Regions from separate parts of the Bilifractor sp. HCP3S3_D3 genome, predicted to be linked through region 1. Evidence: riboswitches for the same ligand, from Rfam matches in the RefSeq annotation. Region 1 holds a riboswitch; the other holds the start of a gene.
What was found. A riboswitch is a leader RNA that binds a small molecule or an ion and turns the genes downstream of it on or off. The one in region 1 is predicted to bind thiamine pyrophosphate.

Region 1 (8,062 bases):
CGGCCCAGATATTCGGCGGAAAAACCGACTTCCGCGGTGACTTCATACGGCGGAATGTAGACCGGAATACCCTTCCTGTCCTCGAAACTCTCGATTCCGCGCAGGACGATCTTCCGCGCCAGCTCCTTCGCCTCACCGATGTTGGAATGATGACGGTCGAACTCCATTCTCTCGGCACCGGGCAGACGCGCGGAAGCACTCGTCGTCACAACCGTCGTGCGGTAACATTTTGCGACATCCATGATCGCCGGGAACACATCCTGAACATCTGCCACCCAGAGATCCAACGCTCCGGTCATCAGGACCAGCTCCGCGGAAACCGCGTTGGACAGCGGAATAACGCCATCATAGCGGTACATCGCGGAAAGTCCGCTGCAGCAGATGCCGTAGAAACGGATTCCCTTCGCACCCTTTTCCTTCGCAAGGTTAATCATTTCCTCTGTCTGGCCGCATTTCACAATTTCCTTTACCAGAAGCGGCAGATGACCGTGAACCGCAATGTTCACGTACCCTTTCTCCAGTGCCCCGATGTTCACCTTCGACGTCACACGGTCGCCGATACCGAACAGAGAATCGGTCGCGATCGACGCTCCCGCCACACCGGTGAAACAGAAGGCGAGTCCGCAGCGCAGGAAATGCTCCATCGTGCTTCTCCAGTCTCCGTCAGTTCCCACCGCCGTCTTGTGGTACGCTTCAAAAACCTCATGATAGGCGCTGATCGGCATGATATCCAGATCCTTCCAGAGCTTTACGCGCTCAGGCGGAGCACAGACCTCCGCTGTCTTGTATACGTGAGCCGGATCCGGGCTGGAAAGATCATCCAGCAGAGCCTTTGCCAGATCGTATGCGACATCCTTCACCTCACGGCCTTCTGTCGGAATTCCGAAGCCCTTCGCCGTGGTCAGAATCTTCTGCTCACCCAGGAGCGGCGCGTCCAGCTTGCCCTCTGCGGCCCACATCAGCTCAAGCATCAGCTCTCTCGCATGCATGCCGTGCTGCGCGGCTCCGGCAGCTGCCGCACGCAGAAGATTCCGCGCGACAATCAGATCGGCGTCCGCCCCGCAGACACCCTTCTTCGCTTTCTGTGTGATACGGCACGGTCCCATATTGCAGATCTTGCAGCAGATGCCGGCCATACCAAAATTACACTGCGGCTGCTGTTTATCGAACCGGTCGAAAGTTGTGTCAATACCCAGCTGCTCCGAGCGCAGAAGCATCTCACGGATTGCCGGGTCCGGTGTCTTGTCAATCTGATCCTGCTTGGACGGGAAGGTCTTGCGATATGCGGTTACGGCATTCATATAGTCCCGGATAAACGCGTTCTCATCTTCCTCTGTGTCGACACATGCCGCGCCCTCCGCAGAATGGTGCCCCATTCCCGTTCCCTCATCTGCATGAATCTTCTCTTTTCCGTCATGCACAGATTCCGGATCTCTTCCTTCCTCTACTGCGCGGTACTCCGCATCTATTTTTTCCGGATCATGCGCGGATGCTTTCTGAATCACGACCGGGATTCCATTTTCATCAAACCCAATCAGATTACGATGTGTGTGAATATGTTCGAGCATGCTTCTGATATCCTCCTCTTTTTTCCTCCTGCGGCATCATCGGCTGCCGCAATCTGCCTGTGCCGGCAGCTGCTGTCTGTTCTTTTCCGGACAAAAACACAACATACCTGAAAAAAACAATACCCAGCAAAATCCCGGCAATTATACATTCTACATCTGCCAGTACCAAAAATACAGTCACAATATCATTTCCCCGTCCCGGCACAAATCCGGAAAGGTTTTTCCCCCAGTCCCCCGCACGAAGCGCGTTCCATGTCAGCCGGGTTCCGATTGCGGTATTGATGAACGGAAACGTAAATCCCGAAAATGACGGATAAAATGTTCCCCCGATGTATCGGAATACCTGTACCAGTCCGAGCACATAGAAGGCGCTGGAGAACAGAAAGATCACCAGAAATACAGCAGGATCCTTTGTCTCAAAGGACTGATGATATCCCACCAGGCACAGACTGAACGGCGCCGCACAGATCGCCGTCAGAGGCGCAAGCAGCTTCTCCGCAGGGAGCTTACGATAACGGACCGCCATCAGGATCATCAATACCGACGTCGCTGCCAGACCGTAAACCGTCAGCACTCTGCCGAGCGCCTGCATCCCGAAAGCAGGGCTCGTCGCCGCAGCCGCCACAATGCCCACATAGACCAGAAACCATGTCATGTATACTTTTTTCAGCTGAAAACAACGCACAAAGGACGCTGTAAACCACACGATCAGCACCGCGTGAAGCACCAGCGCCGCCCACCAGACTGACACACCAGCCGGAACGCTGACACTCTTCAGACTGACCGCGAGGAACATCAGTCCCATGGAAAAAGTCCCCGCAGCGCCGGCTATGGCAGGATTCTTCATATCCCGGCGCAAATCTTCCGGATACAGAAGAGCCTTCAGAACCAGCAGCACCAGAAGCGCCACGGATACCAGCTCCATGAGAATCCACACAAGATTCGAATAGCTCTTCAGAAAATTCCCAAATGCCGCAAAACCCAGCATCACTCCTGCTATCGGAACCGGCACTCTCCTGATCATGCTCTTCATGCGTCCCTTCCTCCAGAAAAAATACACCTGCCGCTCATTATGTTACGAAACCACAGCCGGAGCTTCTCCTAATGCCAGCCCACAGCCGCAGTTCCTCATAACGCCACTTCACTGCCGCAGTTCCTCATAATACCGGCTCTCAGCCACGTTTTTGCATTACATTTCTGCATTTATTATATTTCCTATCAACTAAATATGATTTTGAATTATACAGGAACATTCCGGCAATATCAACGAAAAAGAAAGCTCATTCGTGTTGCTCATTCCTGCTGCCTTCGAAACGAGATAAAACACGCTGCGCGAGTTTTATCTCGCTATCGCGACGCTCGCCGCACACGAATACTTCGCATTCGGCTGCGGCTCACTATTCGCGTAAATCACGGCCAGTCTCTTACACACGCTTCGCGTGTAACGATCCTGTCTGCGTTTTTGAGGAGCTGATGCGATACCTGGCCATATGTTCAGAATCTTCAAGCGAACAAGGAAGGCCGCCACGCAACAGTTTGCGCAGCGGCCTTCTTCTACATATCTTCCGTATCGTATTATATATTTTCAGTATTCTATATCTGCCATATTTTATATCTGCAGTATTCCATATCTGCCGTATCCCACTATCTGGTTCCCCAGACGTTTACAATCACACACCCGATGATAATCAGCACGATTCCAAAGACGCCGACACCGGTCAGCTTCTGACGGAACAGCAGATAGCCGATGACATTTGTGGCGATCAGTCCCACTCCGCACCAGATTGCGTAGGCGACGCCCACGTTCATACGATCCATGACGTGAGAAAAGGTGTAGTAACACACACAATAACACGCGATACAGATAATTGACGGTAACGGCCGGGTAAAGTGATGCGTATACTTCAGGAGCGACGTTGCCGCCACCTCCGAAGCGATCAGTACTGTCAGCAGAAAAACAGTCATTTTGATTCCTCCTGCATGTTCACTTACACGGATGCTGTCTCATACTGCGACCGACCGGGAATTCCTGCGCTGCATCATCCACGGACATTCCGGCCTTCAGCGTCTCATACTGCGACCGTCCGGAAATTCCCACACACGCACCGTCTCAATGCCTCGCCCGTGCCTTATGCCACGCTCTGTCTCGAATTACCTCCCGCAAGCGCCATCCCTCTGACCCTTATCATCGCCTTATTCACGGCCGGTATGAGAAGCAGCACAATGGTGAGGCCGCACTCCACGAAGATGTAGATCGCATTGTAGGCAAGGGAGTATCCGATCGCCGACATTCCGTATTCATTGCCATAGCTTCCAAAGAAAATGTAGCCTGAAAGAACCGCGAAGAAATACCTGCCGACAACTCCAAGCAGATAGCCCTTGATCAGTCCGTGCTTCGCCCCGGAAAACACACCGGAGAGCCCGAGAGCCGTAAACGCAAACACATAATCCACCAGCATCTGCGGCAGAGAAATAATATAGGGATCAACGATCAGCTGGAGAAGACCGTAGGCAAGACCTGCAAACAGCCCTGTCCCAAGGCCGTACCAATATCCCACAAGCGATATCAGCAGCATGGAAAAGAAGGTTATGCTGCCGCCCATCGGCAGATGAAACAGCTTGATCATGGATGCGACCGTCGCAAGCGCGATTGCCATCGCCGAGAACACAAGCTTTCTCGTACCGAGTACACCCTTCTGGTCCGGTTTCCGGATCAGGCAGACCAGAAGCAGTGCCAGAATGATCACGGCAATCACCGCAATGTAGCCGACCTGCGTCAGCTGGTATACTCCGTCACTTCCAAGAGTAGCAAATACAGACATAATATAATCCTCCTCACAGTTGTCTGCGGGAGGATTTCACTTTTCAAAGCTACGGAACTCTCAGAAACATTCATTTCTTTGATCACACAGCCTGCATTCAGACTCAGCTTCCCTACGCCGGCATTAACCGGATCAGGTCATCAGGGTCAGCCGCATGCACGGCACTCTCAGCTTCCGCTCCCCCAGCAGTTTTTCTTTGTATTTACAGTATAGCAGATAAAGCAAAACCGTCAATTCATTTTCCTGCTGATTCAGTGACCCGCGAAGTGTTCCTTCGCGAATTCCATATCCTGCACCAGCTCCGCAGCCCCAAGATAATTGCCCTTCCGGTCTCTTACGGCAAGATAGTTCACCAGCATGGTTCTTCCGTTTTTCTCCATCCATACCGGTACACTGTCCCTGCTTCCGTCCCGGAAGCTGTCCAGAATACTGCGGACCATGGGCTCTACCTTTGGCGGATGGCAGGAAAAGACCTCCCGGTCAATGGCCATTCCCGCACGCTTGAAGACCTTCGGTCCCTCATTGAAGTAGCGGTTGATGTTGTCCGCATCAATAAAACTGATCTCCATCGGTATGGTGTTCAGCAGTGCTGTAAGCTGCGGAACCGTCATATGTCCGCCCGGCATCACAACCTCGCCCTGGGAGAGGCCAGGCTTTTCTGCCTTTTTCTCTGCGTTCAGAGCCTGCTCCGCTTCTTCCCAGTCCGTAAAGGACTGACCGAGGATCTCCGTATAATCTCCGGAGTCCCGGTACACCGAATACCAGTCTTCCGCCGTGAAATTCACCGCGCAGATCGGGAAGAGAATATTATTTTCTTTGTAAATCATTTCCTCCGCCCGGTCAAGCACCGCCGACAGCCGGCCGTACCAGTCGTCGTCGTGATCTTCATCCTTTGAAAGCGCACTGATCTCGTCGCGGATCTCATCATCCACGGTCCACATGACATCTGACGGGCCGGAGATATCATAACGCACCTTCAGATGCGGATAGAGCAGATCTCCTTTCTTCGCGTAGTGAACTGCAATCTCGCGAAGCTGTGACATAAGCCTGTCGTCCGCACTCTTTCCGGCGACAGCCTCACGCGCACGGAGAAGAAGCGTCTCGATTGCCTGATTCTCCCTCTCAAAGAGATTCAGCGGATGGCCCGGAACCGACGCGAGCGAAGCCGCCAGCTCTTTGCGGTCGCCCGGATCCGCAGCTGCCGTTGAGGTCATCTCCGCTATACGAGAGAAGTCTGCTGTCCTCTGCTCAGCGACAGAAGCACCGGCTCTCTTCTTCTCTACAGCAGAGGAAACTCCTGTCGCCCCTGCTGCAACAGAGGAATCTCCGGCCTTCCCTGCTGCAACAGAGGAGTCTCCGATCTTCTTCATAAGAGAATCCTCTACCGCCTTCTCCGCATTGGCGATCTTCTCTTCTCTTGTCGCACCGTGGAAAAGCGCGGAATGTACATCGCAGAGCTTCTGCACCTCCTCAAGAGGAGTCCCGGATTTCAGAAGATCCTGCTCCGCTCTCATGATTTCGGAGGCATCAACATCACGGAAATTTTTCACAAAATCGGCTCTTACTGCTTCAAGGTCCTCACCGCTGCCGAGTCTTCTCAGGTAGCTCTTGAGAAGTTCGTTGCGCTCCTCAGTCATGCCGCCTTCTGTCTGCGCCGCCGCCCGGCTCACACTGCCGCCTTCTGCCTGCGCCGCCTCCCGGCTCACACTGCCACCATCTGCCTGCGCCGCCTCCCGGCTCACACTGTCACCGGCTGCCTGTGCGTCCTTTGCTTCCTCCCAGGGCATTTTCAGCTCCGGCATTTCTCCCTCGATCTCAAAGCCGTGCGTCATGAGTGCCATGACCACATCCATCATCGAGATATTTTTCATCTTCGCGCCCTTCGGAATCGTCATGATTCTTCCGACAGAACCGAGCATTCCCTTTTTCGTGATCTCCCGGAATCCGACGCCGGAAAGGATGTCTCTCAGCTCCGGGTACTCCTGCACCAGTTCATACACAGATTTGTTAAAGTCAATCTTCTTTGCCATATCTCTGCTTACTCCAATACTCATATATATGTACAAGTTCAGACTCAGTTGTCAGTAAACGTCGGTCAGTCAAGTGTCAGCAGCAATGCCATCTTGAACTTCTCCGAGGCCTTCACAAAATGACGTCCTCCCTTAGCAAAATGAAAGTTCTCGCCGGCTTTGATTTTGTGCTCTTTTCCCTCATATCCGATGATTCCCTCTCCGTCCAGCGCAAAAACAATCGCTTCTCCCGGAGCCGCGTGCTCGGAAAGACCCGTTCCCTTATCAAATGACATCACTACAAATTTCATTTTATCGTTGTGGACAACATCCATATTCACAATCCTGCCCGCCTGATAAGGAACCACCTCTGCCAGCTGAAATACCTCACCCGCCTTAATTGTATTGTTCATAATATCCTCCTTCCGAATTAAAATCTCCGTGTAAACCACGCCCTTCTGCGTGCGCATTCCCATCGGGGTATCTGTCAGAGTCACGATAGCCCCGCCGGCATTCAGTTCCCTGATAAATCCTTCTCTTCCATATACTTCCATGCTTCCATCCGCCACCAGAATCAGCTTATAGCTGGAATAAATTTCAGCACTGATATCTGTACCGGCCGCTAATGAAAAGTATGTGATAGAATTGGTACCGCTGTACACTTCCCTTGAGATGGTGCATCCCGGAACCGGATTGTTATCTTTTGCAATAGAAAAAACGTCTCCAACTTTTTCTTTCATTTTCTTCACCATCCTTTCCGATACAACACGAGCATACACAAAGGAATCAAAAAAATCCGTATCCCAGGATACGGATCAAACATTTTTCTCTTTACCAAAACATATTTGCCAAAACATATGCCGCCTTATATCCCTGTTGCATTAGCTACGGGGATATAAGACGGCCATTATTTTTCTGAAAGGTATCAGATACCTATGCTATTAAAACCGGATTCATCTTCACAGATTCCTCAGACAGGTCTGCAGCATATTTCCCACCGTATCCGCGAAAAGATCCAGCTTCCGGATCCTCGCGAAATGCCTGCCGTAGATATGCTGCACTGCCGGAAGACTTTTTTCATCGCCGGTAAAAACGCACAGAACGGTAATGCCCTGCATCCTTGCCCGATGCACCTCCGCGGCGGTATCCTCCACACCGGTTGTGCCCGCATAATCCTTGTATGAACCCGCCGAGGTCCGCACCTTGATGGCGTCGTTCGGCTTTCCGTCAGACAGGACAATCAGCAGCCGGTGATCGGCATCATTTTTTTCGATCATTCCCGCGGCGAGGCGGATCGCCAGACCGTCCCGGTTGGCCCCCGTCGTAAAATACCGGAAGATGTTCCGGTTCTTCTTCACTTCATGGTAATCACGGAACAGGTTTACAACGGTATATCCATTCATCGAGCAAAACGAATACACTCTGACCGGGATTCCGCATCGCGTAAGACTCTCCGCGATCATATAGCCCTGCGCCGCGACAACCGGCTGCCGGTGTACCTGCGAGGTAGACGCGTCCAGCAGAATATCGACCGAAAGATTGCCGCTGTCCCCGGGAAGTACCTTCCGGAAGATACGGTCGTCATCCAATTCAAGCCCGCGCCAGATCAAAGACGCATCGAGCCTCCCCGAATTCGACTTCACCACCTGATTGTCCATGTGCA
Region 2 (8,062 bases), on a different contig from region 1:
CGCAGCCCTGTCTTGAGATCCAGAAGGATATCAATAAAAGTTACGAGCTGACCAGAAGATGGAACACCGTCGCAGTTGTAACAGACGGCTCCGCAGTACTCGGCCTGGGCGACATCGGACCGGAGGCAGGAATGCCGGTTATGGAAGGAAAATGCGCGCTCTTCAAAGCTTTCGGCGATGTAGACGCAATCCCGATCTGTGTAAAAACACATGATGTAGACGAGATCGTAAAGACCGTTTCTCTCATTTCCGGATCCTTCGGCGGCATCAACCTCGAGGACATCGCTGCTCCGAGATGCTTTGAGATCGAAGAGAAGCTGAAGAAGTGCACCGATATTCCGATTTTCCATGATGACCAGCATGGAACCGCGGTTATCACCCTTGCAGGCCTGATGAATGCGCTCAAAGTTGTCGGCAAGAACATCGAGGATATCAAGATCGTCACATCCGGTGCCGGCGCTGCCGGAATCGCTATCATCAAGCTTCTGATCTCCATGGGTCTCAAGAATGTTATCATGACTGACCGCAAGGGCGCAATCTATGAGGGCCGTGAAGGACTGAACCCGGTCAAGGAAGAGATGGCGAAGATCACAAACCGCTCACATGAGTCCGGCACTCTGGCAGACGTCATCAAGGGAGCTGATGTATTTATCGGTGTTTCCGCACCCGGCACACTGACTCAGGATATGGTTCGCAGCATGGCAAAGGATCCGATCATTTTTGCGTGCGCAAACCCGGTACCGGAAATTTATCCGGATGACGCAAAGGCTGCAGGCGCAGCAGTTGTATCGACCGGAAGAAGTGACTTCCCGAACCAGATCAACAACGTTCTCTGCTTCCCGGGCATCTTCCGCGGAGCTCTGGATGTACGCGCATCCGACATCAATGACGAGATGAAGATCGCCGCTGCAAAGGCAATCGCCGGCCTTGTCTCCGACAAGGAGCTTTCCGCAGATTACATTCTTCCGAAGGCATTTGATCCGAGAGTAAAGACTGCCGTTGCCGAAGCTGTCGCTAAGGCAGCCCGTGAGAGCGGAGTCGCAAGAATCTGAATATAATATTTTGACACAAATATTCTGACACAGTCAGAAAGGCTGCCGCAGCTTGTTTTCCTGTACGGATCACATCGCTGCGGCAGCCTTTTTTTACGCGAACAGTGAGCCGCAGCCGAATGTGAAGTATTCGTGTGCGGCGAGCGTCGCGATAGCGAGATAAAACTCGCGCAGCGTGTTTTATCTCTTTGCATTTTTCACGCTGTGTACTTTTGACTTTCCAGGGAGCATTTCTCCACCTTCTTACAATACATCCGTCAAAGCCACTCGCATCACGTATTTACAGCTTATCACGCTGTATTTTCTGGCAGACTATTACACCGCGCCCTTCCGCCTTATCACACGGTATTCTGCCAGCCTGCTGCATCGCGTCGTTCCAGCTCACATAGGATTCGTCAGCAATCCCCCGGATTCTGTCCCAGTCCTTTTCATAGCTGCTCTCGAACATCGCAACGGTATAATACCCGGCACCTGAAGCGGTTTCCAGACAATAGGCAGCATCCTCAAACACCGCCACATCGGACGGCAGGAGAGAGGTGCCTGTCTCATCGGCCATTTTCTCCCTGCAGAAATCATAGATGTCCGGATCCCGCTTTCCCCTGCCGATTTCCTCACAGCTCACAAAAAAGTCAAAATATTCCAGAATTCCGTTCCGCCGGAAACACGCCCTGGAAAGCGCGGTGTCATTTGCCGTTGCGACGCACATGCGCACACCCCGTTCCCGGAGGCTTCGGAGATAAGCGGCGGCTCCCTCCTTCAGCGGAATGTCCTCCTCGTAGTGCTTTCGTATCAGAGCGAACATTTCTTCCATCACTTCTCCGGGCGTTTTCGCAAGACTGTATCTGTGAATGAAATACGCCGAGCTTTCGGACATTGTCATGGTTTCGATCGGCGCAAGATCCTCCCGGGATGCATGAATGCCCAGACCGCCGAGATAATCCTCCGCGAGATGATCCCAGTACCGCATCGAATCCGCCAGCGTGCCGTCCACATCAAAAATCGCGTACTTTTTCCGCATTTCTCTGTTCCTCCTGACACCGGATGCCCTGATCCACCTTCTCCGGAGTCATATTGAAGACGGCATCGATCAGATCTGTGCGGAAGGTGGCGTTTCCGGTTCCCTTCTCCAGACGCTTCTGTTCCGCGATCTCTCCCGCAAGGCCCATCACCGTCATTGCACTCACGACAGCGCGGAAGGAATTCTCTCTGTCGGCACCGCAGAACGCTCCGATCAGCGAAGTAAGCATGCATCCGCTTCCGGTAATCCGTGCCATCGTTGCGCACCCATTATGGAGAATCACTGTCTGTTCTCCGTCAGTCACGATATCTGTCTCTCCGGATACGGCTATGACGCTTCGGATCCGCAGAGCCAGTTTTTCGGCCATCACAATACTCTTCTCGAGATTATCTGCGGTAATCTCATCCTCCGCGCTGACATCCACGCCCCTCCCGGTTTTCGCCTCAAGGCCTCCTGTCTCAATCGCACGGATCTCAGAGGCATTTCCCCGGATTGCGGTAAAATGGACCGTCTCCAGAAGCTCCCGGATGCTGTACCGCCGCAGCGTTGTGCTGCCGGCAGCGACCGGATCCAGAACAACCGGGATTCCCAGCTCATTCGCATGCTGTCCGGCAATGATCATGCTGTCTACCGATTCAATCGCTCCGAGATTGCAGACAAGGGCATTCATTCCCTCCACTCCCTCGCGGACCTCGCGAACATCCATCGTCATCGCCGGTGTTCCTCCTGCCGCAAGAATGATATTCGCGCAGTCATTGACCGTGACAAAATTTGTGATACACTGCACCGCAGGCTTCGTTTCCTGCACTTTTCGAAGAGATTCTCCATACTCCATCTGTTATGATTCCTTCCATAAAATGCTTCATCATTTTTTCAGTGGACTTCCCGGCCGCGGAAAATTTTTCATTTGTTCAGCTGCGCCTGCATCTTCGGCAGCGCCTTGGATCGCTTCAGCACCAGGAGAACCGCAATGGCGAGGGTTGCCCCCATCGCAGATGCTGGGCCGTAGTAGGGGATAAGATAAAAAATCGCGTATTTAATGTGAAGTGCCAGGTTGAAAATCACGCTTGCCAGTACCGCGCTGATGAATCCGGTTCCGATGACTTCTCCGACCCATGCTGCCCAGAGCTTATGCGTTTTTCTATACAGAATACCGGAAAGCAGGGCACCAAAAATCGCGCCGATCACAGCCTGAAAATCACAGCCGACCAGAGCCACCCGCATGCAGCCCGTCAGAAGAGCTGCGATGAAATTGTACCACGGGCCCAGAAAAACCGCCCCCATAACGTTGCAGAAGTGCTGAAACGGAGCCATGTGCGGAAACCATACAAAGGTATTCAGCACAAATCCGAGACATGCAAGCATCGCTGTAAATACCATTTTCTTCAGAGACAGCTTTCCTGCCCGTGACCCTTCCGGAAGCGGGGCAGCAGCAGAAGCTGCATTCTTTGCAGAAACCGTGGTTGTGTTCCATTTGTTTTTCATGATCATATCCCTTCCTTTTTAAGATTTAAAGAAATTGATGACGCGCCGGCTGATTGTCACTATGATCACCGGTCCGGACGCGAAACGAGATAAAACACGCTGTGCGAGTTTTATCTCGCTATCGCGACGCTTGCCGCACACGAATACTTCGCATTCGGCTGCGGCTCACTGTTCGCGTAAAAAAAACAGACTGCCAAACGACAGTCTGCATAAATACGCATAATCACAGCGATGCTCCCTACGTTGGCATTATCCAAATCAGGTTAATGGGTCGACAGCTGAAATCCGTCCTCTCAGCCCGATGCATCGGGCTCCCCAGTCTGTTTCTCTTGATTTTTCTAAAGCGTTCTGCTTTAACAGGCCTATTATAACACAATCCATTCAGAAAGTGCACACCAAATGTCAATCTATTGTTTCTGACCGCCAAATGTCAATCTACTGTTTCTGAACTGAGCAATTTTGATATTTCAGAACGTGTGCAGAAAAGCTTTGACGAGACAGATGTAGTTATTAAAGTAAATGGACATTAATCAGGGGCTTAGCCGCTCTTTTATTTTCTCTTCGGTCCGATACTCTGAGGGTGTCCGTTTGTAGTAGTGCTTGAAGCTCTTTCGGAAGCTGTATACAGAGGAGAAGCCGACTTCTTCTGCAATGGACTCGATGGATTTATCTGTCGTCTTAAGTAGATTTTTGGCTTCTGCCATCCGGATGTAATCTAAATTCTCTTGATATCCCTTACCCGTAAATTTGATGAGCAATCGCCGTGTCTGCCGTTCACTGTATCCAAAGAATTTGGCTAAGGATGAGAGTGAAATCTCCTTGTAGTGCTGTTGCATGTAACTCAGAATCATGGCTATGTCATAATTCTTTTCGGTGGGATCGTTATTGATCAGTTCGGAAGTAGAAGCATATTTGTTCATCAGTCTGGAGAAAAGGAGGGAGATAGATGCCTTTTTCTCCAGTTCCGTGTACTTTCGATAAGACGGATCCGTCTGAAGAAGATTAATTGTCAGGCTTTGGATAAGTGGATCACGTCCGGTGTGAAAAAGAATAAAGGTATCATTTACGTAATGAGAAAGGACATTAGTGAAAAAATGATGCAGAATATCATTTTCATAGGTATGATTAGAAAAAATCTCCCAGAAAGTAGAACTTCTGACCAGGATATTCACAAGAACGCAATCATCGTTGTAGGAAGAAAGAGCGTGTCTTGAGCCTAATCCCAGAATGACCAAGTCTCCCTGTTTCAGATCAAAAACGCTGTTGTCCGTATAGTTTCTTGCCGTTCCCCTTAACACATAGATAAGCTCGAAATAAGTGTGATAATGCCAGAAAGCTGGAAAATAATTGGGGGGAATCATAGCATAGACATCGGTATCAAATGCATCCAGTACATGATCGGGGATATACCTATTCGTAGGATCCATTTGTAGTTTGTGTAAGGTTTCGTCTTCGTTAAAAGGATAATTCAAATTGAATATATCCTTGTTAACAGTATTTCCTGGAATAGACCAGTCCACGTCCGGATGGTCATAATAGTATTGTCTTAAAAATTTAGTCTCTTTCAGAAAAAAATCTGGAAGCGTCAGTTTTACGTCAAAAGAGAAAGCTTGATTCATCTTTAAGCCTTTCTAATTCATTTTCCATGTCCGAAAAGTTATTTCCAATGTCTCCAATTTAGCTTTTTTCTCTATAAAAAACAAGTTATTTTTTATTTACAAATAAATGTTAGGCTTGTGCAAAAGGAGAGAAAAATGGGAGAGTTAAATGAAAAAATTAGTGTTAAAGAAAAAATCTCATATGCATTAACGAACCTGGGTAATATTCCGGTTCAGGCAATTTTAGGATCCTACCTATTGATTTTCTACACAAACATTGTCGGATTAAATCCTGCAGCATGTGCGACTCTGTTCTTGATAGCCAGAATCCTGGATGGACTGAATGATCCGCTGATAGGTTTCTGTATTGACCATGCTAAAACAACTAAGATGGGACATTTCAGACCGACTCTGCTCTTTGGTTCTATTGCCTGTGGCATAAACTTCTTACTGATGTTCTACGGACCCTATATGGCAACCGGAGGAAAGCTGGTTATCGCATATGTGACATACATTCTGATCGGTGTTCTGTTTCCGGTTATGGATATTTCCCTGAATAGTATGCTTCCTGTTATGACCTCAGATGTGAAAGAGAGAACCGCCTTAAGCTCTATCAAAGGATTTGCTTACATGGCAGGAATTTTCGGATTGAACATCGTAGCACCAATCATTATCGGTGATACAAACATCGCTGCTGGTTACTTCAGATTAGTTGTGATTGCAACTGTAATCATCATTGGTTTTTCTGTACTTGGAACCCTTGGCATTAAGGAGAGAATTCAGGCAGCACCCGACACAGAATCTTATAAGTTCAGAGATTTGTTTCGAATTCTGACGGCTCGTCCGGTATGGGTCACTTTCCTTACCGCATTGACATATTTTGTCGGCACATACATTCTGAATACAGCGAATACTTATTTCTACACATACGTATTAGGCGATCTTTCTTTACTGAGTCTTGTATCAATTGTTCAGCTGTTGACACTGATTCCTTTTACTGTTCTTGCAGTTCCGCTGGTTAACCGGTTTGGAAAAAAACGCTTATATGCCTTATCATTAGTGATGATTACGCTCATACCGCTTGTAAGGCTGTTCAATGTAACAAATATTCCGATTCTTCTGATTGCAACCGTAGTAACCGGTATAGGTTCCGGTCTCAGTATGCCTCTAACCTATGCGATTCAGGCGGACAATACCGACTACGTTGAACTGCATCTCGGCATAAAAGCGCAAGGTGCAATTGCTTCCCTCTCATCTTTTATCACAAAATGTGCAATGGGTATCGGCGGAGCCATTCCCGGATACATCCTTGCAGTGGTAGGATTTGATGCAAAAGCGGCAACACAGACTGGAAGCGTAAATTTCGCAATTGTTTTCTGTGTTATCATCGCACCGGCTATTCTTGGAGCCCTTGGCGCATTGATCTTTGCTGTATTGTATCCTCTGTCAAAAGAAAAATTAGATGCGCAGAATGAAGAAATCGTAAAAATCAGAGGCTGATATTTCAGTTTTATGTAAAACAGGATTTCTTATACGGAGGTTATTTGAAATGATTGATATAAAGAAACTGCAGAAACCGGCAGATGAGTTTAAACCAGATATCAGATGGTGGCTTGCTGAGGGCCTCAATACAGATGAAACTCTGAAACATGATCTGGATCTTTTGAAGGAATCCGGATTCGGTGCTGTTGAATTTCTGGCAATGGACGAGCCGGGAGCAGATTCCAAAATTTATGGATGGGGATCTGAGGAATGGGTTCATGATTCAGAACTCATGTTCAGGGAAACAACAAAACGCGGCATGGGAGTCAGCGCTACCTGTGGCACAAACTGGTCAAACTGCAATCTGACAACCATCACACCGGATGATAAAGCAGCTGCCAAGGAACTGGATTATGCTCTGGAAAGGCTGAAATCCGGAGAGAGTAGAAAAGGCAAGCTGAAAAAGTCCAAACTAATCATGCCGGGTGTTACAAAGCAGGAGTTTGTCGCTGTTGTTGCGATTCGTGATTTAGGGGAGAAGGACGGAAAGCATTATCTGGATAAGGATTCTGCCATTGTTTTAAATAATCAGGTAATAGGAGGAGAACTGAATTTTACTGCACCAGGGGATGGTGAATATCTTCTTTTTACCTTCTGGATTCATGGTACCGGGCAGACGGCAAACCCATCCTGCAGTGTTTCTTATACTGTTAACTATATGGATCACTATGGCATTGATGCCTTCATTCGGTACTGGGACAGAGAGGTAATCACACCGGAGCTGCGTAAGACGCTCGAGCAGAACGGGCGCGCTATGATGTACATGGATTCTCTGGAACTCGCAACTTTCGGGCAAGGTGGTCAGCTATGGGGGTATAATTTCGTAGACGAATTCAAAAAACGCCGAGGTTATGATATTGTACCTTATCTTCCCTTTGTAATTAAAAGGCCGGGCATGATGCAGCCGGTCCATGAATACTACTATTATATGAAAGACTCAGTTTTTGCAGAAAAACTTCTCAACGACCTTTATCAAACGGCCACAGATATGTACTGTGAGAATATGATGAAGCCGATGAAGGAGTGGTGTAACAAGAACCATATGTGGCTCCGTTCCGAGATTTCCTACGGGCTTCCCTTCGAAATTTCCCAGCCGGGCAAGTATGTTGACGATGTTGAGACCGAGTCTCTTGAGTTTGCATCGCAGATCGAGCCCTACAGAAACCTTGCAGGTACTGCTCATGTATACGGTCGCATGTATTCCAGTGAGACTGGTGCAACAACCATGAACTACAAGATGCCCTTGGATTTCTACACGCAGATCATCTATACGCAATTTGCTGCGGGCGTTACCAAAACAGTTCTGCACGGCTATTCCAGTATCGCTGGTTCAAAGCAGAGTACTTACTGGCCGGGACATGAGGGCA

Region 2: it holds a riboswitch for thiamine pyrophosphate, as region 1 does, so the genes downstream of both, thiW (energy coupling factor transporter S component ThiW) here and ACTNDI_RS03835 (energy-coupled thiamine transporter ThiT) in region 1, are expected to answer to the same signal.

The regions. Positions count from the first base shown of each region.
Region 1 is NZ_JBQHWP010000004.1:142,064-150,125, reverse strand. Features, by position in the region: gene cooS (anaerobic carbon-monoxide dehydrogenase catalytic subunit) at 1-1,568, opposite strand, end outside; gene ACTNDI_RS03845 (TDT family transporter) at 1,540-2,601, opposite strand; gene ACTNDI_RS03840 (DMT family transporter) at 3,213-3,533, opposite strand; gene ACTNDI_RS03835 (energy-coupled thiamine transporter ThiT) at 3,698-4,390, opposite strand; TPP riboswitch at 4,483-4,584, opposite strand; gene ACTNDI_RS03830 (DUF438 domain-containing protein) at 4,642-6,420, opposite strand; gene ACTNDI_RS03825 (cupin domain-containing protein) at 6,486-7,139, opposite strand; gene ACTNDI_RS03820 (hypothetical protein) at 7,359-8,062, opposite strand, start outside.
Region 2 is NZ_JBQHWP010000010.1:2,584-10,645, reverse strand. Features, by position in the region: gene ACTNDI_RS07355 (NAD(P)-dependent malic enzyme) at 1-1,052, shown strand, start outside; gene ACTNDI_RS07350 (HAD family hydrolase) at 1,333-2,070, opposite strand; gene thiM (hydroxyethylthiazole kinase) at 2,045-2,905, opposite strand; gene thiW (energy coupling factor transporter S component ThiW) at 2,974-3,555, opposite strand; TPP riboswitch at 3,774-3,883, opposite strand; gene ACTNDI_RS07335 (AraC family transcriptional regulator) at 4,086-5,174, opposite strand; gene ACTNDI_RS07330 (MFS transporter) at 5,310-6,653, shown strand; gene ACTNDI_RS07325 (glycosyl hydrolase) at 6,703-8,062, shown strand, end outside.